DNA from 3 places in the Frankia sp. CgJB1 genome. Region 3 is predicted to be linked to each of the others. Evidence: riboswitches for the same ligand, from Rfam matches in the RefSeq annotation. Region 3 holds a riboswitch; each other region holds the start of a gene.
The links. A riboswitch is a leader RNA that binds a small molecule or an ion and turns the genes downstream of it on or off. The one in region 3 is predicted to bind cyclic di-AMP.

Region 1: another riboswitch for cyclic di-AMP. It lies ahead of AC08OT_RS05710 (transglycosylase family protein); the one in region 3 lies ahead of AC08OT_RS15905 (C40 family peptidase).
Region 2: another riboswitch for cyclic di-AMP. It lies ahead of AC08OT_RS10280 (peptidoglycan-binding protein); the one in region 3 lies ahead of AC08OT_RS15905 (C40 family peptidase).

The regions. Positions count from the first base shown of each region.
Region 1 is NZ_CDWTNB010000029.1:24,392-32,282, forward strand. It holds gene AC08OT_RS05690 (NAD-dependent epimerase/dehydratase family protein) at 1-546, opposite strand, end outside; gene AC08OT_RS05695 (CAP domain-containing protein) at 470-1,531, opposite strand; gene AC08OT_RS05700 (DedA family protein) at 1,841-2,440, opposite strand; gene fbaA (class II fructose-bisphosphate aldolase) at 2,668-3,705, shown strand; cyclic di-AMP (ydaO/yuaA leader) riboswitch at 4,634-4,869, shown strand; gene AC08OT_RS05710 (transglycosylase family protein) at 4,876-5,553, shown strand; cyclic di-AMP (ydaO/yuaA leader) riboswitch at 6,005-6,201, shown strand; gene AC08OT_RS05715 (transglycosylase family protein) at 6,204-6,923, shown strand; gene AC08OT_RS05720 (DUF3151 domain-containing protein) at 7,010-7,444, shown strand; gene AC08OT_RS05725 (adenylosuccinate synthase) at 7,536-7,891, shown strand, end outside.
Region 2 is NZ_CDWTNB010000072.1:2,096-9,986, forward strand. It holds gene AC08OT_RS10265 (amidohydrolase family protein) at 1-412, shown strand, start outside; gene AC08OT_RS10270 (four-helix bundle copper-binding protein) at 733-1,089, shown strand; gene AC08OT_RS10275 (alpha/beta fold hydrolase) at 1,788-2,252, shown strand; cyclic di-AMP (ydaO/yuaA leader) riboswitch at 2,852-3,005, shown strand; gene AC08OT_RS10280 (peptidoglycan-binding protein) at 3,487-4,254, shown strand; gene AC08OT_RS10285 (AfsR/SARP family transcriptional regulator) at 4,467-5,315, shown strand; gene AC08OT_RS10290 (lasso RiPP family leader peptide-containing protein) at 5,590-5,700, shown strand; gene AC08OT_RS10295 (asparagine synthase-related protein) at 5,712-7,583, shown strand; gene AC08OT_RS10300 (lasso peptide biosynthesis PqqD family chaperone) at 7,606-7,891, shown strand, end outside.
Region 3 is NZ_CDWTNB010000155.1:380-8,270, forward strand. It holds gene AC08OT_RS15900 (plasmid partitioning protein) at 1-339, shown strand, start outside; gene AC08OT_RS15905 (C40 family peptidase) at 858-1,964, opposite strand; cyclic di-AMP (ydaO/yuaA leader) riboswitch at 1,970-2,144, opposite strand; gene AC08OT_RS15910 (hypothetical protein) at 2,489-2,875, opposite strand; gene corA (magnesium/cobalt transporter CorA) at 3,091-4,353, opposite strand; gene AC08OT_RS15920 (PhzF family phenazine biosynthesis protein) at 4,568-5,281, shown strand; gene AC08OT_RS15925 (hemerythrin domain-containing protein) at 5,485-6,243, shown strand; gene AC08OT_RS15930 (PP2C family protein-serine/threonine phosphatase) at 6,468-7,640, shown strand; gene AC08OT_RS15935 (sensor histidine kinase) at 7,640-7,891, shown strand, end outside.

The DNA.
Region 1 (7,891 bases), on a different contig from region 3:
GCCGAGTCCGTGCGCAGCGGCCGACCCGACCGCCTGTTCCGCGGCGGCCATGGCGTCGGCGCGGACGTCGCCAGTCAGCCCGATCGGCGTGGTCTCGTCCAGTGGTCGGCCGACGGCTCGCGCGGGCCCCCGGTCCCCGGTCCCGCCGGGGACCGGGCCACTCGTCCGGGCAAGCACGTCCACACAGGAAAGATGGATGAAGCGGTCGACCCCGGCCCGACCCGCGGCGTCGAGCAACGCCGCCGTGGCGCCGAGGGTCACCCGCCGGATCTCGGCGTCGGGCACCCGTACCGGCGCTCCGGCTCGGCCGGGACGCACCGGGGTCAGTTCCGCGACGCCACCGGTCCCGATGGCGGCGGCATGGATCACCAGCTCCGTGCCGTAAAGGGCTTTCTCCCACTCACCGGGACGGCTGACGTCGGCCTGCATGACACCCGGCGCGCGCCGGATGTCGATGGCGACAACGTCGTCACCGCGCCGCCGCAGCGCGTGGGCCAGCGCTCCGCCGAGGAAGCCGGCCGCGCCGGTGACCACCGCCCGAACCAAGGTCACTCCTCCTGCCAGGATCACCCTCGCCGACGGCGCTGCCGCGCGGCCCGCCAGCCCGTCTACCGGCTGGGTCCGCGGGCTTTACCACGCTCGCTGTCGTGCTCGTTGCCGTGCTCGCTGCCGTCGGCGACGATGACCCGACCCTACGGGATCGACTACTGATCAGGACCGGGACATCCCCGCGAGTCGCGGAGGATCGAGGTCGGGTGCACCTCGCGGGATGCCACGGGCCGGTCGCGCCCGGCAAGTGGGCCGGGCCCCACGGCGTCCCGAAGTCCTGGGTCCAGTAGGTGCCGTACCTGCCGCCCGTCGCGTAGCCCACGCCGATCCGGGTCAACGAACAGGTGAGGATGTTCGATCGGTGGTCCGGGCTGTTCATCCATCCGCGCATCACCTCGGCCACGGTGCGCTGACCGGCGGCGATGTTCTCGGCGGCGATGGAGAAGGAGAAGCCGGCGGCGATCCGGTCGAAGGGCGAGCGACTGTCCGGGCTGTCGTGGCCGAAATAGCCGGCCGTGGCCATGTCGACGCTGTGTGCCTGGGCCGCGGCGGCCAACCGTAAGTCGACGATCAACGGAGGGCAACCGGCCGCCCGGCGCTCGAGGTTGGTCGAGGTCACGGCCTGACCGACCAGGCTCGTCCAGGAGGCCGGCAGGTACGGCGGGCGCGGCGAGATAACAGCCGGCGCCGGGGCCGACGCGGACGGAGCCGTCACCGGCGCGGCCAGGGCCAGAGCCGACGCCCGCGCAGCGGGCAGCTGATCCGGACCGGCCGGGCGAGCGGCGGGCTGCGGCTCGGCCCCGGGCCCGGTCGGCGCACCCCGATCCGCGATCCGATCCGCGATCGACGTGGGAGGGACCCCGGCCGTCACCCCGACCACGCCCCGACCCGGCTGCGCGCCGACGCGGCCGGCCACGTGGTCACCGTCACGCGGTCCCGAATGACCACCCGCGAGCAGCACGATCGCCAGAACCGCGGTCAAGGCCCCTGCCGCGGTGCAGAGGACGGGGCCGGCGCGACGCCGTTCCGCATGGTGCCGCCTGTGGTGTCGAAGCATCGAATCCTTCGGTGGTCGGACCCCCCGACCGCGTACCTGGATCGATCAAGGTTAGCCGGCCATAGCCAGAAATTGCCATAGGAAAGGGAATTGATCGTCCAATGTGATCTGGTCGTAACGTCGTGGAGACTACCGGTCCACGGATCTCCCGACGGGATCCGGCGCCGCGGGGCACTAACGGACAACATCCCTACGCTCCTCGCCCGACCCTCGGCGCTCCTCGCCCGACACGGACTACCGCGGCCCCTGGTCGGGGAGCCGGCCCGATCGCCGACGCAGCAGCTCACCGGCGATCCCGGCGATGACGGAGATGGCGATCACGACGAGCGCGATCCACACCGCCGCGTCCCGCAGCCCAGGAATGGCGGCCGCCGTATAGCCCAGAAGGACCAATCCGGTCCCCCAGACGAGCGCTCCGAGCATGACCGCGATCAGAAAGCGGGACCATGACATCGCCACGGCCCCGGCGAGTACCGGCGCGAACGTCCTCGCCCACGGCACGAAGCGGGCCGCGACCAGGGTGATCGGCCCGAACCGTCGGTAGAATTCCTCCGTACGGGCCAGCACCGTGGCGTACCTGCGCTCCAGGTACGGCCGGCCGAGGCGATGCCCGGTGTAGTAGCCCGCCACCGCCCCGACGGTGGCCGCCGCTGCGACCCCGATCGAGAGGACCGCGACGGACACGTTCGACGCCGCGTCCGCCGCCATCAGCCCGGCCGCGAAGAGAATGGTGTCACCCGGAAGCCAGAACCCGATCAGGATCCCGCTCTCGACGAAGATGACCGCGAAGAGGACGACGTACAGCGTCATCCCGGACAGGCTGCCGACATCCACTCGACCAGTGTGCCGACCCTTGGTCGGCACCCGCCCCGCGCCCCGCGCCCGGCGCGCGGACCGGCACCGCGTCGGCGACGTCAGCCGCATCCGACCCCGGGACGGGGCAAGGCGTCATACCCTTCGCCCATCAGGAGTCCACGGCGGGCTTCGGCCCGATCCGGCTGTCCTGCACCGCGGGTGCAGGGCTGATCGGCGCCCCTACAGGTTCGTAAGGAGCCCCACCGATGCCCATCGCCACGCCAGACGTATATGCCGAGATGCTCGACCGGGCGAAAGCCCAGTCCTTCGCCTACCCCGCGATCAACGTGACCTCGTCGCAGTCCCTGAACGCCGCGCTGCGGGGCTTCACCGAAGCCGGCAGTGACGGCATCGTGCAGGTGTCCACCGGCGGTGCCGAGTACCTGTCCGGCTCGACGGTGAAGAACATGGTCCTCGGCGCGGAGGCACTAGCCGAGTTCGCCCACCATGTCGCGGAGGCGTATCCGGTCAACATCGCCCTGCACACCGACCACTGCCCGGCCGACAAGCTTGACACCTACATCCGTCCCCTGATCGCGATCTCGAAGGATCGGGTGGCCCAGGGGCGCGAGCCGCTCTTCCAGTCGCACATGTGGGACGGCTCGGCGGTCCCCCTTGAGGAGAACCTCAAGATCGCCGAGGAACTACTCGCGGATGCCGCCGCCGCGAAGATCGTTCTCGAGGTCGAGATCGGGGTCGTCGGCGGCGAGGAGGACGGCGTCGTCGGCGCGATCGACGAGAAGCTCTACACGACGCCGGAGGACATGTGGCGGACGGCCGAGGTGCTCGGCACCGGCGCGAAGGGGCGCTACCTGCTCGCCGCCACCTTCGGCAACGTGCACGGTGTGTACAAGCCCGGAAACGTCAAGCTACGCCCGACGATTCTGCACGAAGGACAGGAGTACGTCGCCAGGAAGCTCGGGCTGCCAGCCAGCGCGAAGCCGTTCAACCTCGTCTTTCACGGCGGTAGCGGGTCGGCTCTCACCGAAATCCGCGAGACGCTCGACTACGGGGTGGTCAAGATGAACGTGGACACGGACACCCAGTACGCATTCACCCGCCCCATCGTGGACCACGTGTTCAAAAACTATGACGGCGTTCTCAAGGTGGACGGTGAGGTCGGCGTGAAGAAGGCATACGACCCGCGTACCTACGGAAAGCTCGCGGAGAGCAGCATGGCGGCCCGCGTCGCCCAGGCGTGTGAGGACCTCCGTTCCGCCGGCACCAGCCTCGGACGGGCATAGTCCGGGCCAGGAGCGTACGCCGGCTGGCGGGATCGGTTCGTCGGATACCGTCCGGCCGGACCGCCGGCCGGCGGACAGGAGGCGGACAGGAGGCGGGCAGGAGGACAGATAGCCGCCGGCCGCGAAAACGGGCAACCGGGCAACCGCCGCCGCTCGTCCGAGGGCATTCTCCGGACCCCTCGACCCGACACTCTCCATCGTTTCCGGCGGACGGAACGACCGGCACGCGGCGGACATCCGACCCGCCCCGGTCCGATGCACGACCTGCCGATTTCCCGTACTATGCCGGCCCCACGGTTCCCCGGTCGCTCCGACGGCTGGGGGACCACTGTTTACCGGGCGAGGGACCCCGCTCCTCGCGTAACGCCGCCTCCGCTGGCGACCAGCAGGTTGCGGCCACATTAGCGGACACGCACCGGGCCTTCGGTAACCGTTCACCTACCGCCCCGCCCCACGGAACCCCTTCGTCCAGCGTGGCGGCCCGACAGGCAATTTTCACAATCGGTGTTCGATCGAATCCGCCGTGTGCAAAAATCACAACGCTGCAAGTTACCGCCCGATTTCCGTTGTTTTTCTCACAAAAACAGGCTTCAACGGACGAAGCGTAGTATCAGGCCGATCACTCGCGTCGATCTCGTAGCAGGGCCGTCACACCTTTGTTGACATATCACACATCTGGCCTGATACGGGACTCTCCGCTCATCGTCGCCCATCGGCAAACAGGGTGATCGGCCAAGCACAAATGCCTCCGCACGTCGTACCGCCAGTTTGATGAGCGGGCGCGCACGCGCGATACCAGGCCGTCGATTCCTGCTCAAGCAGGCGCGCCGAGTGTGCTCTTTTTCACGCACCCTATTCAATGCTTGGCGACTCGCCGGGCGGCGTGGTTATGGTTTTCGCCGTGCCCGGCAACAACGCCGGGCATTCGTCGGGCGGCACGCCGAATCCTGCCCCCGGCCGACGATTTCTCGAACCGGGCGGCAGGAACGGGGGACCCATCTCCGAGTATCGAAAGGATTCGATGCTCTCGGGGTGAAGCCATGTGCGACGACCACACGGAAAGGTGTTTCCGGTGCGGCTTCCGTCTCCAGGGAATCCCTGGCACGGCCGGGCAGTTCCCAGTCCGAATCCGACAGCTTACCTCGCAGGCGTGGGGAAGGACCACAAGACATGTCCGACGCACGTATCAGTGGCCGACAATGCCGCGCCGGTACCCGCAGCCGGGCCCGGGCCCTCGTGGTCGCACCCGTACTCGCGGCAGCGGTGGGCGGCACCTTCGCGCTCAGCCAGCCGGCCGGTGCGGCCACCACCTGGACGGGCCTGCGGCAGTGCGAGTCCGGCGGTGACTACACGATCAACACCGGCAACGCGTACTACGGCGCCTACCAGTTCTCCGCCAGCACCTGGCACGGCCTCGGCTACAGCGGTCTGCCGCACCAGGCTCCCCCGGCTGTCCAGGACGAGGCCGCACTCAAGCTCGCCCGGCGGTCCGGCTTCGGCCAGTGGCCGACCTGTGGCCGCGGGATGGGCGCCGACCAGCTCGCGGGCGGCTCGTCGAGCTCCTCGGGCCAGGCGTCGCGCACGGCGAAACGCAGTGAGCTGACGGTCAGCCCCATCTCCGTGAGCACCCCCGTATTCACCCGTAACCTGACGACCGCACTGGCCAGGCAGGTACGTGACGACGTGCGGGCCTGGCAGGCCCGCGTCAACCATCTGGGGTATCCGATCACGATCGACGGCCGTTACGGACCACGCTCCGCCGCAGTCGCCCGCGCCCTGCAGGCCGCCAAGGGACTCGCCGTCGACGGCATCGTCGGCCCGGCGACCTGGCGGGCCACCTTCAGCTGATCCATTCACTCCGTCAGCTCCGTCAGCTGATCTCTTCACTCCGCTCCCGCGACGGGGGACGACCGCCGCGGCAACCGGACATCCCACCCCGGCGACACCGGTCAGGGGATCTCACCTCGACGATGGGCCGGCCCGACCGGCCTCCGGACGATCTCCGGTTGACGGCCCGTACGGGCTGGCCCGTGCAACCCACCACCAACATCACCCGGACCACACCCTGACCGGCCTCCGGCAGAGCCGATCTTCGGCAAGGCCGGCGAGGAACAGCAGGACCAGCGAGCCACCTGCGGAACCTGTACAGAAGTGGCACGATTCGCGCGATCCTCACTGGTTACTCCGGACCACCCCGGTTTGCGCTCCATGAGCGGTTCTCGCTAGAGTGCCGCTCACTCGCCTCGTCGGCGAGGCCGCCCGGACGGACGCCGAGTCCTGCCCCCGTGCGAGCGGCCGGAACGAACATCAACCGCAGCGGGCAGGAGTGGGGGACCCACATTTCGGGCGCCGCAAGCAGCGTCCTTGGGGTAAAGCCGGTGCATCCCGGTCCATGGTGGAGAGCGGTTCCTACTCGCCACCCGGGGTCGGATCCTCCGGCCGGGCCATCCCAGCCCGCACCCGACAGCTCACCCCGCAGGCGACGGGATTGGACGAACATGCCCTCTGGGCGTCGTGGCGGCAGACATCGAGCACCGCAGGCCCCATCGCCCGCCGGTCGCATCCTGCGCACCACCGGCGCGGTCACGGCCATCGTCGGCAGCGGCCTCGCGGTCACCGCGGCTCCGGCGGGCGCGGCCACCGCCGATGACTTCGCCAAGCTCCGCCAGTGCGAGTCCGGCGGCAACTACGCGATCAACACCGGCAACGGCTTCTCCGGTGCCTACCAGTTCGACGACCGGACCTGGCACGGGCTCGGGTACTCCGGCCGGCCGTACCAGGCGTCGCCCGCCACGCAGGACGAGGCGGCCGCGAAGCTCTACAACCAGCGGGGCTGGCAGCCATGGCCGTCCTGCTCGGTCAAGATGGGCCTGACCAACAACGGCCCGGCCAGTGTCCCGGGCGGCTCTGGCGACGTCATCCAGCAGGCCATCACCCCGGTGGAACCCCCCATGACGCTGGACCGGGCTCGCCGGGAGATGGGGGACGGCTCGTTCAGGGGCACGGTCCTCGACGCGTCCCTCAGCGACGACGTCCGCCCGGAGGCCTTCGTCTGGCAGGACAGAATGCGCCAGAAGGGCTTCGTACTCACCGTCGACGGCAAGTTCGGACCGCAGTCGCAGGGCATCGCCGCGCTGTACTCGTACCTCACCCGGGTGAACGACGGTCAACCCGGGGTCGTCGGCCAGAATCTGTGGAACGTCAGCGTCAGGGCCTGACCGACCCGGTCACCGTGCGCGCAGGGCGGGCGCGTCCGGGGTGACCTCCATGACGTGTGCGGCCAGTCGTCGGGCAGGATGCACTCATGACGACGCCGTCCGCCTCGGGAAAGCCCAACCTGCTCTCCGGTCCGCCGCCGACGCTCCTGCCCTCCGACGCGGCCGCGACCGAGGCGCTGGCCGCCGGTGATCCGCCGGATGCCGTCGCCGCCCGGCTGCCCGCGTTCAGCGCGCCCTGGGCCGCGCTCGCCGAGCTCGCGCTCACCGGCGGACGACCCATCGAGGCCTATGCCTACGCCCGCACGGGCTATCACCGCGGCCTCGACGCCCTGCGCCGCTCGGGCTGGAAGGGCAACGGGCCGATCCCCTGGTCACACGAACCCAACCGCGGGTTCCTGCGTTCACTCGCCGCTCTCGTCCGGGCGGCCGCGGCCATCGGGGAGGCCGAGGAGGCCACCCGCTGCCGGACGTTCCTGACCGGCAGCAATCCCGTCACCGCCAGTGAGATCGGCTTCACCTGACAGTGAGTTCATCAGGCCGCGTCGGTGGTGGAGGCCAGCGAGGACGCCGCAGCCGGCCCCACGGCCCCGCCATCCCTAGTAACCTCGCCCGGTGCCTGCTCTTGTCCTCATCGGTGCCCAGTGGGGCGACGAGGGAAAAGGAAAGGCGACCGACCTCTTGGGCGGCGCCGTCGATTACGTCGTCCGATACCAGGGTGGCAACAACGCCGGCCACACCGTGGTCATCGGGGCGGAGAGCTACGCGCTCCACCTGATTCCCAGTGGCATGCTGCGAGCCGACTGCGTTCCCGTGATCGGCAACGGGGTCGTCATCGACCCGGGCGTGCTGCTGGCCGAGATGGACGGGCTCACCGCCCGCGGCATCGACGTCTCCCGGCTCCTGATCAGCGCGAACGCCCACCTGATCATGCCCCATCACCGGGCGCTGGACCGGGTCATCGAGCGCTA
Region 2 (7,891 bases), on a different contig from region 3:
CACGATCGCGGTCGCCCGTGCGGCGGGGGTGCCGATCGCGCTCGGCAGCGACGCCCGGCACCGCACCCGGCACGGCATGAACCTGGCCGAGATCAGCCGGCTGCGCCGCGCCGGGCTCACTCCGCCCGAGGCGCTGCTCGCCGCGACCGCGACCGGAGCCCGGCTCTTCGGACTGGGGGAGGGAGCCGGCCGTATCGCCGTCGGCTCCGCCTTCGACGCGATCCTGCTCGACGCGGACCCCGGGGACCTGTCGGTCTTCGAGCGGCCGGGCGCCGTGAGCGGGGTGTTCCTTGGCGGTCGTGCGGTGCTGCCCCACCCGCGGCTGCCCGGGAACCTGGTCCGCCCCACCATGGTGATGGAAGAGGTGCCGAGAATCGCTCCCGAGCGGCCCGCGGCGTCGCCGTCCAGCTGACTCTCCCGTTTTCTAGAATGTTCACGAAATATCAAAAGAAATACCCTTAGGATTCGGAATGAAATAACTTGTTTACTTCGGGGTCCTCGCGAGCCCGTGACCTGCGAAGACGCATATTGGCTTGCATTAATTACTTCATTACGAATTCTTAGTATGGCTTCGCGGGCTTTCGTCGGATCCGCCCTGGGACGGCGATTGACCGAGATGCGGATCGGCCCCCGAAAGCTATTGTCGTAGGGGCCTTGCTGCCGGCTGACGTCAGGTGGCCCGGGTCATTTGCTGGTACTGGGTGCCGCGTCTCCAATGCCTGGAGGGTTCTCATGCAGCACGCTGAAATGATCAATAAGAACATGCGGAAGGCCATCGAGGAGTGTATGTCCTGCTCGGCCCTGTGCGAGGAGACGATCTCCTACTGCATGGACATGCCGGGCGCCATGATGGAGTCGGCGAACATGCGGCTGATGATGGACTGCGCAGCCGTCACCAGGATCTGCGCCGACATGATGTGCCGGATGTCGCCGATGCACGGGGAAATGTGCGCGATGTGCGCGCGGATCTGCGTGATGTGCGCTGAGATGTGCGAGAGGATGCCGCAGGATCAGCAGCTCGCCAAGCTCGCCGGCGCATGCCGATCCTGCGCGGAGAGCTGCAACACGATGGTGGGCGCCGCCGCCTGAGCGGCGTCCGGCCCGACGGCGCCGGGGCGTAGCCGGCGATCACCTGACTCCGCCCCGACGTCCGGGGCCGTGCAGCTGTGCGGCGGCACGTGCCACGTGCCACGTGGCCTCGGTCACGATTGGTGGCTACGGTTACGTATCCTCGGGCGGACATGGGGTGAAACACCTGAGTAACAATATTGACCATGTTGACAGGTAGCCGTCGGATAGGCAGAATATGGTCATGTCCTCCTGGGTGAATCGGAGGACCCCCCTGGTCATCCGTGGCCACATCGATTTCCTGCGAGTGGCCTCGTCCGGTTATCCGGCCCGGCCAATTCACGTGCTTTACTAGCCTCCTCGGCTTTCCCTCGCTCGGTGTTCTCTCTGGCGTTCTCCTTATGCATGGCCGCTCGATAGGTCTGTCTCCAGATCGTCATTGCCTGCGTGGACGCCAGCTGCCTCGGTATCGATGTCCGGTCAATACCGGGTACATCTCTGGACGGTTTCCGATCGGAGCATGCTGTGTCGTCCCTGGTTTCGTCAGCATACGTTTATCCGCGCCCCAATGGATATGTGGGGGGCCGGGAACCCGTTACTGGCCCAGCGGTGATCCAACCCACTCGAGAAGAGCCAATGTCGTCCTTCTCCCCGGTCGGGGAGAATCCGCTGAACATTTCGAGGGCCTGGCTTTCCGGCTCGCGCTCGACGGATATCAGGTGACGTTTCTCGACCACGGGAGAGACACCGTCCTCGCCCTTGGTGAGGCGCGTGCCCCCGAGGGTCCGTTCATCCTGCTGGGTTCGGACAGCGGGGCCCTGCGGGCGTTGGTCGGCGCCGGTTCGCCAGCCGTCCGGCCGGATGCCCTCGTGTTGCTCGACCTGCCGCTGGTGTACCGAAAGATCGCGGGCGAGGGTCCGGGACAGCCGATCCCACGGTCGCTGCCCGACCTGCCGGTCCTACTGTTCCACGCCGAGCGAGACGAGGTCAGCCCGCTTGCGCTGGTGCGCATGATGACGCGGACCGCGCGCCGGGCCCGGCTGGCGTCGCTACCCGGGGGGCGTGGCGTGCTCGCCGGCCCCGGTCGGCGTGCGGTCGGCGCGTACATCCTGCTGTTCCTCGAGAACCTCCGTGCCCCGCGGCTGGCCCCACGGCAACGGCAGCGGGACCGGCTGCTCGACTGATCTCGCCCGGTGCCGGGCGCGCCCGCGTGCCGCTCCGATCGGGGTGTGCCTCCGCGGGAGTCCCAAGCGCTCAGCAGGCGTTTCCTTGGCGGGTGCCGGCGCGAATCACGCGGGTCCATCGTCCGTCCCGTACCGCGTCGTCTGTTTTCCAACGGCGCCGGCTTCGAGTCTGCGGCTCGAAGCCGGCACCGTTCGCGTTTGCGTACCCGCCCACACGCCACCCGACCCCCGGTCCAAGTTTCCCGCCCGCCGGGGGTTGCCGGGGTGCGCGGGGGCGCAGGGATTGCCGGGCGGCCGGGCGGTCCCGGTGACTACCGGTCCTCGTGGCTACCGGTCCCCGTGACTACCGGTCCCCGTCGCGACAGGCCGGTCATATCGCCAAGATCCGGTCGTGACGGGTGATCTGTGTCGCTACCGGTAGCTGCTATTGATGTCCGAGAGTTGCGGCACTGCAGCGTTATGCACGTATCGTGACCAACATGCGCCCAGATTCGGCGCAACTCGTACTTGTCACTACGGTTTGTAGTTCGCTACGGTTGCGAGGTATCAACAGCTCCGGGCCGACGCCGAGTTCTGCCCACGGTCCGGAGCTCCCTCCGAGAGACCTTGGGCAGAAGCGGGGGAACCACGTTCCTCCGGGTGGCTCGTTGCGGGCCGCCCTTGGGGTTAAGCCGTTACGCGCACGCCGCGGAAACGGCCGGGCTTCCCGGCCCGAACCCGACAGCTAACCTCGCAGGCGTACGGGAAGGACTCGACGTTGCCTGTGTTTCAGGAACGCTCGGCTCCGGTCTTCTGGACCGTGACGCCGTTCGGCGCGACCCGCGGTGCGTCCCCGCCATATTGGGCGCCGTTCTCGCCCTGACGTCTTCGCGAGAACGTGCCATCCGGTCGGTGCCCGTACCGGCCGATCGCGCTGACGCGCGATACCACCAGCTCGGCTGAAAGCCACCTGACCTCGTCATCCGTGGTCGGCTGACCCCTGCCGTCCACCGGGCCCGCCAGGCCCGGAACGGAATGACCGCGGCCGCCTGCCGGGCTGCTCAGCCCATCGACCCCGGAATCCTCAGGGTGCGTCGATCGGTCGTCCCCGGACGGACCCTCGGCGCACCGGGGGACCGGCACTGGGTGCTGCTCTTCTCCAGCGCGGTCGTCTCCGCTCGCCCTCCTTCGAGCGGCATCCCTCCCCTCGATCACTAGTCTGTGCTCGACGACACCGAAATGAGATGTCAAAGAAATGGCCAAGGGAAAGCATCGGAAAAATTCCACCCGGACCCGGGGCGCCGTTGTCGCCGCCGTCGGTGTGATCGGCGCCGGCGCCGGCATGCTCGCCACCGCGAGCCCGGCCAGGGCTGCCACCACGGTCCCCGATGTGACGATCGCCAGCGCGGCCGCGAACGCGGGACTGCCCGGCTGCCGCGGCGTCCCGCTGGCCACCTGGGTCGAGGTGGCTCTTGCGGAGTCCGGCGGCAACCCCTACGCCCACGCCACCTCCGGCGAGGACTCGCGCGGCCTGTGGCAGATCAACATGCGGGCCCACGCCGGCTGGGTGGGTAACCGCAACCTCTACGACCCAACCGTCAACGCCTGGGCGGCGAAGAAGGTCTGTGAAGGCCAGGGCATCACCGCCTGGAGCGCCTACACCAAGGGCATGCACTACCGCTACCTGGCCCGGGGACAGGCAGCGGCGGCGGCCGTCTCGCGCGGCGCACGGTTCACGAACGTCTCCTACTCCTCGCTGGCTGCCCCGGCGCGTGCGGCTGCCCCGGCGCGTGCGGCCGTGGTGGCGCCTGCGGCCCGCTACCCGTCGCTGGCCATCGGCCTCAGGTTCCACCTCGACGTCCACCAGATCCAGAAGAGGCTAGCCAGCCTTGGCTACCCGATCAGCGTGGATGGGAAGTTCGGGTACCAGACCAACCACATGGTCAAGGACTTCCAGCTGAAGCACGGTCTGGTGGTCGACGGGATCGTCGGGCCGCAGACGCGGGCGAAGCTCGGGATCTGACCCTGATCGAGGCCCGCCGACCGGGCGCCGGCGCTGTCGGGCGGTGTTCCCGACCCGCCCGAGAGCGCTGCTCGATATCCGCATGCACCGGATGACTACCCGGGGTGAGCTGGGGGTATTCAGCCACCGGGCCAGCACCGGGCCGGGAGATGGCACCGGCCCGGGCGGGACCAGCCGGCCCGCACGGGAAAACCGAAACGGGGGCCCGATCGATGAGAGCCACGATGCTCGACGACTACCTATCTGAGGCGAGTCCGAACGCATCTTCCGCGACCGGGGCCGGCCTCCTGTTCGCGGTCCTGGGACCGCTGGAGGTGCGGCGATCCTCGGGTGAGCAGGTCCGCATCGACCAGCGCAAGAAGCGCATCCTGCTGCTGACCCTGCTGCTGCACGCCGGCCAGTGGGTGAGTGTGGACGGGATGCGGCTCGCGCTCTGGCAGGATGCCCCGCCGCGCTCCGCTGGGGGCAACATCAAGACTTATCTCTCGGAGCTGCGGCACACCCTCGGGCCGCCCCTGGGCACGCCCGGAGCCGGGGGGAACGGCCCCGGGCGCATCGAGAGCCGGCCGGGGGAGTACCGCCTGGTCGTCGCGCCCGGTGAGATCGACGCTAAGCGGTTCGAATCGGCCGCTGAGCAGGGCCGCGCCGCCGTGCGTGCCGGCTCACCGGAACGCGCCGCCGGGTTTTTCGAAGGTGCCCTCGCGCTGTGGCGGGGGGACGCGTTCGACGAGCTCCCGGCGGAGATCGCAGGCGCGGAGGTCCTCCGGCTGGAGGAGGCTCGCTGGGCGGTGTGCGAGGACCTGATCGACGCCCGCCTGGCCCTCAGCGAGTACGATCGGGTGCTGCCGACCCTGCGGGCGCTCACGGTCGAACATCCGACCCGGGAACGTCTCTGGGCCCAACTGATCCTCGCGTTGGAACACACCGGCCGGCGGGCCGAGGCACTGGCCGAGTACCAGACGGTCTACCGGCGGCTGGTGACCGAACTCGGGATCGAGCCCGGTGTCGAACTGCGGCGTGCCCATCAGCATGTACTGAATCCGGACTCGTGGATCACCTGATACCACGGCCGTTCCGGCCGAGTCGTGCGGCGGCCGAGTTATGGGGACCTGAGCACGGTCCAGGGACCGCAGACCGTGCTCAGGTCCCCCAAATTCACCACCGGAGGTCAGCTGAACCGCCAGTGAACCCGGCGGGGGAATTTCAACCAGACGGGCCGGACCAGCTGGCCGGCGCCCGCGCCACGGGCGCGGCGCCGTCGTGTATCGCCACCGGTGCGCGTCGCAAGGGTGCGCGTCACAGCGCGGGCGCGCGGAAACCGCTGAGGAGAAGACGATGAAGGCTACCTACCTCCCCCCGCGACTGGAGGATGCCGGCAGCTTCGCCGCAGTGACGAACGGCCGCTGGGGCTGGGGGCGTGACTATTTCTGGCGGCGTTTTGCGTGACGGCGGCCGGGGTGGCGGTGGTCCCGATTCCGTCCTGCTGGTTTCTGGTGCTGGCCGACCGTGATCCCGTCGTGCGTCCGCCGGGGGTCCGTCGCATGCTGCGGTACGCCTCCGGGCGGCCGTGGATCGTCGGCAACTGGCCGGACGACGCCATGGTCAGTGCCGTCGCCGGGCGCTCGCGACTGGCCCTGATCGGGTGTGCCGCGACCAACGCGCGACAGCTCCTGCGGCTGCTTCTCTCGGCCCGTGACGTGCATGCTCTCGACCTCGCGCGCGCGGTGGCCGGCGACTACCACGTGATCGCCGACATCGACGGCCACCGTCGTATCCAGGGCAGCCCGACGGGAACCCGGCGGGTCTTCACCGCCCGGCTGGGCAGCCAGCTGGTTGCCGCCGACCGCGCCGACGTGCTCGCCCGGCTCACGGGCGCCCCGCTGAACCGGGCGGCGCTGGCTCTGTCGCCGCTCGACCCGTCACCGCCCCATCCGCTCGACGACCTGGTGCTCTGGGAGTCGATCGACGCGCTGCCCCCGGATCACTACCTTCTCGTCGGCCCTGACGAGAAGGCGACTGTCCTGCGGTGGTGGCGTCGACCGGCACCGGTGCGGTCCCGTGCGGAGGGGGCGCCGACCCTGCGGGCGGCTCTCGCCGAGGCCGTGGCGGCGCGGGTCGCCGGCGGCGGGACGGTGAGCTGTGATCTGTCGGGTGGGCTGGACTCCACCTCGGTGTGCTGCCTGGCCGCGCGCGGCCCCGCCGACGTGGTCGCGCTCACCGGGATCGCCCGCGATCCCGGTGACGACGACGCCCAGTGGGCCGCGCGGGCCGCGGCCACGCTCCCCGGCGTCACGCGCGAGGTCCTGCCCGCCGCCGGGCTTCCCCTCGTCTACGACGGCATTGCCGACGCCGACGAACCGCTCGACCGGCCGTTCGTCGGCATCGTCGACCGGGCGAAGCTGCGCGCGGGTCTTGACCGGGTCGCGCTGTACGGGCCGCGGGTGCACCTCACCGGGTTCGGTGGCGACGAGGTCGCCTATGGCTGTCCCGCCTACCTCCCCCGGTTGTTGCGCCGCCGGCCCTGGCGGGCGCTGCACGACCTGCGCGGACACCGAGCGCAGGAGGGCTGGCCGCGGATGGCGTGTCTGCGGATGATGTGGCCGCGCGGCTACCGGGACTGCCTCGCCGACATGGCCGATGCGCTCGACCAGGCCCGCCGCGCCACGGTCGACCAGGCCCACCGTCCGGCCGGTTCCTCCGGTTCCTCCGGTTTCGGCCGATCCCACCCGGGCGTCCTGGCCCCGCTCGACTGGGCCTTTCCGCCTGTGGTCCCGGGTTGGCTCACGCCGGCGGCCCTCGACCTGCTGGCCGGAGCGTTCGCGGAGGCCGCCCGGCGCGCCTGGCCGCTGGCCGAGACCCGGGACGGCCACGCCGATCTCTTCGCCATCCGCGCCGGCGCGGCGGTGTTCCGGCTGTTCGACCAGCTCGCCGATCCGGTCGGCCCGCCGCTCGCCGCCCCCTTCCTCGACGATCGGGTGGTCCGGGCGGCGCTGGCGGTGCGGCCCGAGGAGCGCACCGGTCCGTGGGAGTACAAACCGTTGTTGAAGGAGGCCATGCGCCGGGTGGTGCCGCAGGAATGCCTGCGCCGCGAGACCAAGGCGGATCAGGGCCTGCGCGCCAGCCAGGACGTCCTGGTGAAGCTGTGCGATGACAGCCCGTTGGCCGATCTCGGCCTGATCGAGCCGGACGCGCTGCGCCAGGCGTGCCGATCTTCGTCCGTACCTGGTCATCGCCACCAGGCGCTGCAACCGACGTTCGCGGTGGACGCGTGGCTGCGGGTGCTCGCGAGCCGGCGGAGCCCTGACTGCGCTACCGGAGATAGTGAGTGAGCTACCGGAGGAGTGAGTGATCATGGTGACGCTGCGGCCTGACGTAGTGTGGGCGCCGACCGAGTACGGAGCGGTGCTCCTCCATATCGACAACGGCCGGTACTGGACCCTCAACCCCTCGGGTGCCCTGGTGCTGCGGATCCTGCTCGACGGCGGCGACACGGCAGCCGCCGCCCGCGGGCTGTGTGAGGCCAGCGAGGTTGACCCGGAGACGGCGCGCCGCGACGTGGAGGGTCTGCTCGCCCAACTCGCGGACGTGGGCCTCATCGAGGCTGAGCCCGAACCCCGATGGTCACCCGAGACCGAGG
Region 3 (7,891 bases):
GCCGTGGGCGGCACGTGGCGGATCGACGGACCCGAGGGGGCGGACGTGCGCTATCTGCGCGACGTGGTCCGCTTCGTCTCCACGGAACGGACCAAGGTGGATCCGGACCGGGTCTACGTGTGGGGGATCGGCGAGGGTGCCCGGCTGGCCCTGGCCGCTGCCTGCGCCCCGGGTAAGCCGGAATTCGCCGCGGTCGGCGTCGTCGGGCAGTTCGACCCGGAGCCCGGGCCGAACTGCCAGGACCGTGTCCCGGAGGGCCGGGCCCCGGAGGCCTCCTGGGACCGGAAGGTCAGCGAGGCCCTGTGGAAGTTCTCGTCCGGTCACCGGCTGGGGGCCTGACCGCGGCGCCCGCGAGCGGGCCGGGCTGTTTCCCGCACCGGGCAGAGACTGAAGGCTGAAGTCCGCCGATGCCGCCGGGAGGGGGGTAGCGGCATCGGCGAACCTGGTCGGCTGGGGGTCCGAGGCCCGCCGGCCTTCCCGTGCGGATGGGGGGGGATCCGAGGGAAGGCCGGCGGAATCGGGGGCCTTCCGGCCGGACGGACGTCAGATGGGGGGGGAGATCTGACGTCCGTCCCACCGGAAGGAGGGCCCGTCCGGATAGCTGGAAAGGAACCATGTAGGCGGGTTGTCGGGCGGTGACAGGGCCCGCTTGCTGGTCTGTCCGCGGCTTCGCCGGTGGGTGGGAGTCCCGGGCCCGGCTTTCACGGCTTCGGGTCGGTGCCCGGAGGGGAGGCCCGGTAGCCGGCCGCTGGTGGAACGGCAGGGCTCGTGCGGTCCGCCAGCCGCGAAGGCGATCCACCGGAGCCGGATGAGCCGTTGCGTCGGCATGAGGGCGGTGCGCCGGCTCCGACCGGCTGCTAGAGGATCCGACCGACGTAGTAGGAGGTGGTATAGATCTTCTTGAGCGACACGACGTCGCCGGTGCGCGGCGCCACCCACATCATGCCGTCACCCGCGTAGATGCCGGCGTGGTAGATGTTCCCGGGTGTCCCGAAGAAGATCAGGTCGCCGGGCTGCTTGTTGTATTGCGACACCCAGATGGCGGCGGCGAACTGGGCATCGGTCGTCCGCGGCACGCTCCTGCCGAGTTGCTTGAAGATGTACTGGATGAGGCCGGAGCAGTCGAACGAGCTCGGGCCCTCCGCACCGTAGACGTAGGGCTTGCCGGCCTGCAGGGAGGCCAGGTAGACGGCCTTCTCCCCGAGGGAGCTCGACGGGACCGGAACCGACGTCTGGCCCGCGGCGTCCCCTGTCGCAAGGAGATCCGACCAGGCGGCGTTGCGGACGGGCTGGGGGATGGGTGCCGGCCGTACGCGCAGGGTGGCGTCGTTCGCCGAGCGGGCGGACTGCAGGGCGTCTGTGCCGTCGAAGACCGCGGTGACGTTCGTGGTGGTGAGCACCCGGGCCGTGTAGGAAGTGTAGCCTTGGGCATTAGTGTAAAGGTGCTTGAAGGTGGCCCACCCGGTGGGGAGCTTCACTTGCACCTTGACCAGCTGGTTCGCCAGTGGTTCGTGGGTCTGCTCGTTGTAGAGCGAAAAGCCGATGTCGATCGGCTGGTCCGCGTTGACGGTCACCTCGGGGTTGGTCACCCGGAGACCGACCTGAACCTTGCCGGTTAAGGGCGGGGCGTTGACACCGCCCGCCGTGCCGAGCAGGGAGGTGGAGCCGTGGGTGCTGACCGCCGCCGCCGCGATGCTGCCACCCAGGGCGGCATGGGAGCCGATCTGCGCGGCGAGGGTGATCGGAGCGGTGTTCGGCTGCTCGTCCTTCGCTGCGTCGGCGTTGATGTCGGTGGCGCAGCCGGCGAGAGCCACTCCGGAGACCGCGACGGTCCCGGTGGTCAGGGCGGCGAAGGCCCGGGCCCGGGCCCGGCTGCGGGCGGCCGGGGGCGCGGAGGGTGCGCGATGACGGCCGCGACCGGCGCCTCGCGTTTCTTCGTCGAGCTGCACGCTTTGCGCGGACAACGGTGTATTCCTTCCCGTACGCCTGCGAAGTGAGCTGTCGGGTTCGGGCTGGGCTGCCCGGCTCTCGCGTGACCTTCACGCGTCGAGCTTCACCCCTAGGTCGATACCGCGGATCGGTGCCGGCCGGTGGAGGTGGGTCCCCCGCTCCTGCCCCTGATGACGACTCGGAGGGGACACCGGGGCCGGGGGCAGGACTCGGCGTTCGGCCCCGGTGTTGTCGTGACGTCGGCGTGAGACTAGTCCACTTGGACGGGGTGGGTAAACACTAGTCCTTCCCAACTACGGCGAGTGTGCGTTGAAGTTCCCGTCGCGCGACGTCGGCGGCCCGCTCGGCCGGCCGGGCTGACCGGGCGGGCCGAAGGCCCTTCGCACTCCGGTTGTCCTGCTGGTTTTTCGCTGCGTAGGGGGTCCGTGGCGGCGGCCGGTCCGGGTGAGAGGCGGGCGGGCGGGTAGCCCTCCCTCGGCCCGTGGGCGACTTTTGACTACTTAAAGTAGTTGGCGGGCGAGGTCGGGCGTGCACCCCCTCAGCGGGACCGGGAGCTGCGGCGGGTGAGGAATCCCGCCGCATCGAGCACCTGGAGCTCGACCGCGAGCTCGTGGACCTCATGGGGCAGCGAGCGATGGTGCGCCAGCGCCTCGACCGCGGCGCGGGCGTGGCCGGCGAGCTCGTCGAGGGCGTGCTGGCGCTGGCGCATCCGAGCCCGCTCCTCCTGGATGGTCCGGACCGTGTCCTCCTGCCACCGGCGGGTCCGGATGAGATGCTCGCTGGCGTCGGCGGCCTGCCGCTCGGCATCCTCCAGCCGGTTGAGGAGCGCGTCGAGGGCCTCCAGCCGGCCGGCGAGCTCCGCGATGAGATCGCCCCGATCAGGCAGGATGGCTGTTTTATGACTCTTGGGGTCAGACGAGGTCATGGAGTCCCCTGACGGGTGGGGGGATCGGCGGGGACCGCACCGAGCGGCTGGCACGAGACCCGGTTGCTCCGACACGGTTGGTAACGGTAACCGACGTGGCGGGCCAGGGGTAACCCATCGTACGGATACGTCGCGTCAGCCAACTGATAGTAAAAAGGGACTATGGATCTGCCGTCATTGTCGTGGTCCCTGCGCGCATAGCATGCAGGTCGGTGTCAGAACCAGCCGTTGCGCTTGAACGCACGGTAGAGGAACAGGCAGATCGTCGTAATGACGGCCAGGATGGCCGGGTAGCCCCACGTCTGACGAAGCTCCGGCATGTGGTCGAAGTTCATCCCGTAGATCCCGGCGACGGCGGTCGGGACGGCGCCGATCGCCACCCAGGCACTGATCCGTCGCATGTCCTCGTTCTGTGCGATCGTCACCTGCGTCAGCGTCGCCTGGAGCACGGAGGAAAGCAGCTCGTCGAAGTGAGCTATACGCTCGCTGACCTGCTCGAGGTGGTCGGCGACGTCCCGGAAGTAACGGCGCATCGCCACGTCGACCATCGTGGGGGCGTCCGTGGTGAGGGTACGCAACGGGCCCGCGAGCGGCAGCACCGCGTGCTTGAGCTCCAGAAGCTCGCGTTTCATCTGGTAAGCGCTTTCCGTCGACGGCTTCTGATCCCGATGGAAGACCCCCGCCTCGATCTGGTCGACGTCGGCCTGGATGCTTTCCACGGTGCGGACGTAGTCATCCACAATGCTGTCGCAGATGGCGTGCAGCACGGCCGTCGGGCCGTGCCGGAGCATCTCCGGGTTGGCCTCCAGCCGGCCGCGCAGCTTCGTCATCTCCCCGTGCCTGCCGTGCCGCACGGTCACGACGAAGTCCTCGCCGAGGAAGATCATAATTTCGCCGGTGGTGACTACCTCGGAGGTGCTCGTCATCTGGGTGTGCTCCACGTAACTGGTCGTCTTGAGCACCATGAACAGGTGGTTCTCGTATTGCTCGAGCTTGGGGCGCTGGTGGCCGGTGACCGCGTCCTCCACCGCGAGCTTGTCCAGCCTGTACTCCTCGGCGATCGCGGTGAGCTGCTCGTAGCTCGGCTCGAACAGGCCGAGCCAGGCGAACCCGCTGCGTTCGGACCGCGCCAACCGCAGCGCGTCGGCCTGGTCGATGTCCGTGGTGACCCGCCGGCCATGGCTGTACACGCCGCAGGCCATGACGCGCCCGTCCGGCGTCCGCGGTAGCCCGGGGCGGGGCACCTGGCGTCGTTTGCGACCCACCCGGACTAGGGAGACCGGACGGGTCAGCGCGCCGGCGAGCTTATGGGCGTTGGCCGACGCCTGCTCCAGGGCGTCCCCCAGCACCTCCCGGACGGGATGCTGGCTGCCGTGGTCGCCGCCGTCCGGGTGCGCGCCGTCATCGTCGCGTCCCCGGCTCTCGCGTACCGTCTCGTCGCGTACTCTTTCGCCCGGCACCGCATCGTCCCGCATCATTGCCTCCTTCCCTGCCGCCGATCCATGTCCACCTGTCGGCATTTCCCACGACCTTCCCGCTGGTGAACCTTCATGGTGACAAGTCGGTGCCGGCCGTCCGGAGGCGATCCGGGCTTCACCGTGGACGCGGATGCCTGGCGACTGTGCCGGCGGGGTGCCACGCGAAGGGTGAGACACACGTCCGGCGTATGGGATACCTCACAGGGAGGATCGAGTGATCGGGATCGAGGTACGCACGCTTCGGGTGTTCGCCGACGAGACGGGCGCCGGCGGCAGTCTGCTCGCCGTGGTGCTGGACGCCGCGAAGTTGCTGCCCGACGCGCGGGAGCGGTCCGTCGTCGCGCGCCGACTAGGCTGCTCCGCCACGGTCTTCGTCGACGACCCGGAGCTGGCGGAGCTGGCCACCTTCACGCCCGCCGGGGAGCTGCCCCTGGCGGGACACGCCCTGGTAGGGTCGGCCTGGCTGTTGGGTCGGCTGCTCGGTGGCCATCCGGAGATCCTCCGCCCGGCCGGCGGCGAGGCGGTCAGCTGGCAGGAGCAGGGCCGGGTCTGGGTCCGCAGCGCCTTGGCCGCCGTGCCTTATTGGTGGCATGAGATGCTTGCGGACCCGTGCCAAGTCGACGCGCTCGACCTGCCCCGTCCACCCGGCGAGGACCTGACCCAACTCTGGGCGTGGGAGGATGAGCCGGGCGGGGTCGTGCGGGCCCGGGCCTTCGCCAGCAGGCACGGCGTCACCGAGGACGAGGCCTGCGGGTCGGCTTCCATGCGACTGGCCGCGCTGCTCGGGCGGCGGCTCACCATCCGGCACGGTACCGGTTCGATTGTGCTCGCGCAGCCGGGTCCGCCCGGCCACGCCGACATCGGCGGCCTGGTGGTCGAGGATGAGACGCGGTTCCTCGCCGATCTCGACGAGTTCCTCGCCCGGTGACGGTGCCGTCCGGCGGAGCCACGGCCGGACACCACAGGGACCAAGTCTGAGAGTCAGGTGCCGAGCGAGGCGACTGGCACCTTTTGTGGGTACCGGGTTACGGCTGCGTGGTGGCTGCCGAGATGCGGACCGGGTCGGATAGGCGTAGCTTGGGCTTCCGGTAGCTCTCCGCTGGGTATCTGCCCATGGGCTGCGAGGTGGTCATGGCCGAGACGTTGGCGACCTTGGTGGAGGCCGCGCATCAGGACGCCGTCCGTCTGATCGAGCTCTCGCGCAGCGCCGACGCCCACGGTGACGTGGGTGGTCCGTCGACCGACCCGCGGCAGGCGCTGCATGCCAGCGACGCGGCCGTGGCCGCCGTCTCCGCACACCTGAGCGCGATGGAGTCGGTGGTCTACCCGGAGATGGCCCGCCGGGTCGTGGGTGGCCGGGCGCGGGTGGCGGACCTGGGCCGCTTGGCGCGGCGCTGCTCCTCGGTGATGCGCGGCATTGAACAGTACGTCCAGGGGGACCTCAACCGGCCCGCGGAGCCGGTCGCGAACCTGCGCCGGGATCTGGCCGCGTTGATGGTCGAACATGCGACGCTGGAGGACGAACTTCTGCGTGAGCTGATGGCCGAGCTGTCCGACGACGAGCGCCGGGATCTCCTCGACCGCTTCTCCGATGCGATGCGCCACGCTCCGACCCGACCGCATCCGCACCTCCTGCACAGCAGGCTGTTCGGTGGAAGCCTGGCGGCCCGCCTGACGGGCTACTGGGATCACCTGCTCGACGTGATGGACGCTCGGGAGGTACCCGGCGCGCCGGTGCGGGCCCCGGTGCCCGCCGGGCTGTGGGGCTGGTACCTGCTGGGCCGTCCCACGGCGCCGGTTCCGGGTGAGACCCCGCCAGGGAGGGAGGGCGCGCAGGGCCGCGCTACCGGCAGCCACACCGATGCTGATAGCCACACCGCCGCCCGTTGATCTGTCCTGGCGACTGCCGTCGTTCCCGTGGGCCCACCATGTCTTTCTGAGCCCGGTTTTCCTGAGCCCGTCGCGCTCCGTCTTCTTGGCCGCGGTCCACTCCGGTTCGGCGTTCCGATGCGCACGGGCGCTGTGGTCGTGCCATGCTTCGGGTCCGGGTTGGGCCGGTATGGCCTCGTGTCGTGCAATGCCGAGGAGATGTGTCAGGAACCGAGAGCAACGCGATGCGGGCGCCGAACGCTGATCCTGCGGAAGTGATCTGGCCTGTGCTGTTGGTCGAGGACGATGATGCCGACGCCTATCTGGTGTCCGAGCTCCTCGACGAGGCCTCCGCTCCGGTCGAGCTGACCCGGGTGCGCACGGTGGCCGAAGCCGCCCGTCGCAGCGAGCACGTCGCGTGCGTGCTGCTGGATCTAGGGCTGCCGGACAGCGAGGGCCTGTCGGCGCTGCGCCGGTTGCTCACGGTCGAGGCGGGAGCGCCGGTCGTGGTGCTCACCGGTCTGGTTGACAAGTACCGGGGGGCGCAGGCGGTCGCCGCGGGCGCGCAAGATTACCTCGTCAAGGGCCAGGTCGACGGGCGGGACCTGGTCCGGGCCGTCCGGTACGCGATCGAGCGCAAGCGGGCCGACACCGCCGCGCAGGCGCTGCGGGAGTCGGAGCTGCTGGCGGACGAGCGGGCCCGCCTCGAACGCGGCCTGTTACCCCGGCCGCTCATCGACGACGGCCGGTTGCACCACGACGCCCGGTACCGCCCCGGCCGGCAGCAGTCCCTGCTCGGCGGGGACTTCTACGACATGGTGTCCACCGCGGACGGCACGCTCCACGTCCTGCTCGGCGACGTCTGCGGGCACGGCCCGGACGAGGCAGCGCTCGGGGTGAGCCTGCGGATCGCGTGGCGCACGTTGGTCCTTGCCGGTGTTCCGGAACCCGACCGGCTCGGGTATCTCCAACGCGTGCTGGTGAGCGAGCGGGAACAGGACGAGATCTTTGCGACGGTGTGCACCCTCGCGATCGCTCCCGAGCGGACCTCGGCGCGGATGCGGCTGGCCGGTCATCCGCCGCCGGCGCTGTTGCATCCGCGGCTGTCGGCGCTGCCGGGCGACGTCGTCGGCCCGGCTCTCGGCATCGTCGACAACGATCTCTCCGAGGAGGTGCGGATCGAGCTCGGGCCGCACTGGGCGCTCCTGCTCGCCACGGACGGCCTGCTGGAGGGGCGGGAGGGACCGGGCGGGGAACCGTTGGGCTGGGAGGGCGTGCTGCCCGAGATCGCCAAACTTTGGCCCGCTGACAACCCCGACGGGCTGCTCGACGACCTGATCGACCGGGTGGAGGCGCGCAATGGCGGCCCGCTGACCGACGACGTCGCACTCCTGCTGCTGATCTGGGGTGCCGGCTGATGCCGGAGCGCACCCACCCGAACGTTACCGATGAGGGAGCGGGCGACGCGGGGCTGAGCGGGGCGGTGGAGCGGGGCCGGGTCGGGCCCGTCTGGCGCCTGCGCCGTCGACTTGAGGTGACCTACATGGTGGCGGCGATGGTGCTGATGATCGTCGCTGGTCTTGTCGTCTCGTCGTTGGTCCGGCTCGACGACGCCCTGCACACGCGCAGCGACGTCCTCACCCCGGCTCTGCTGAGCTCCACCGAGCTG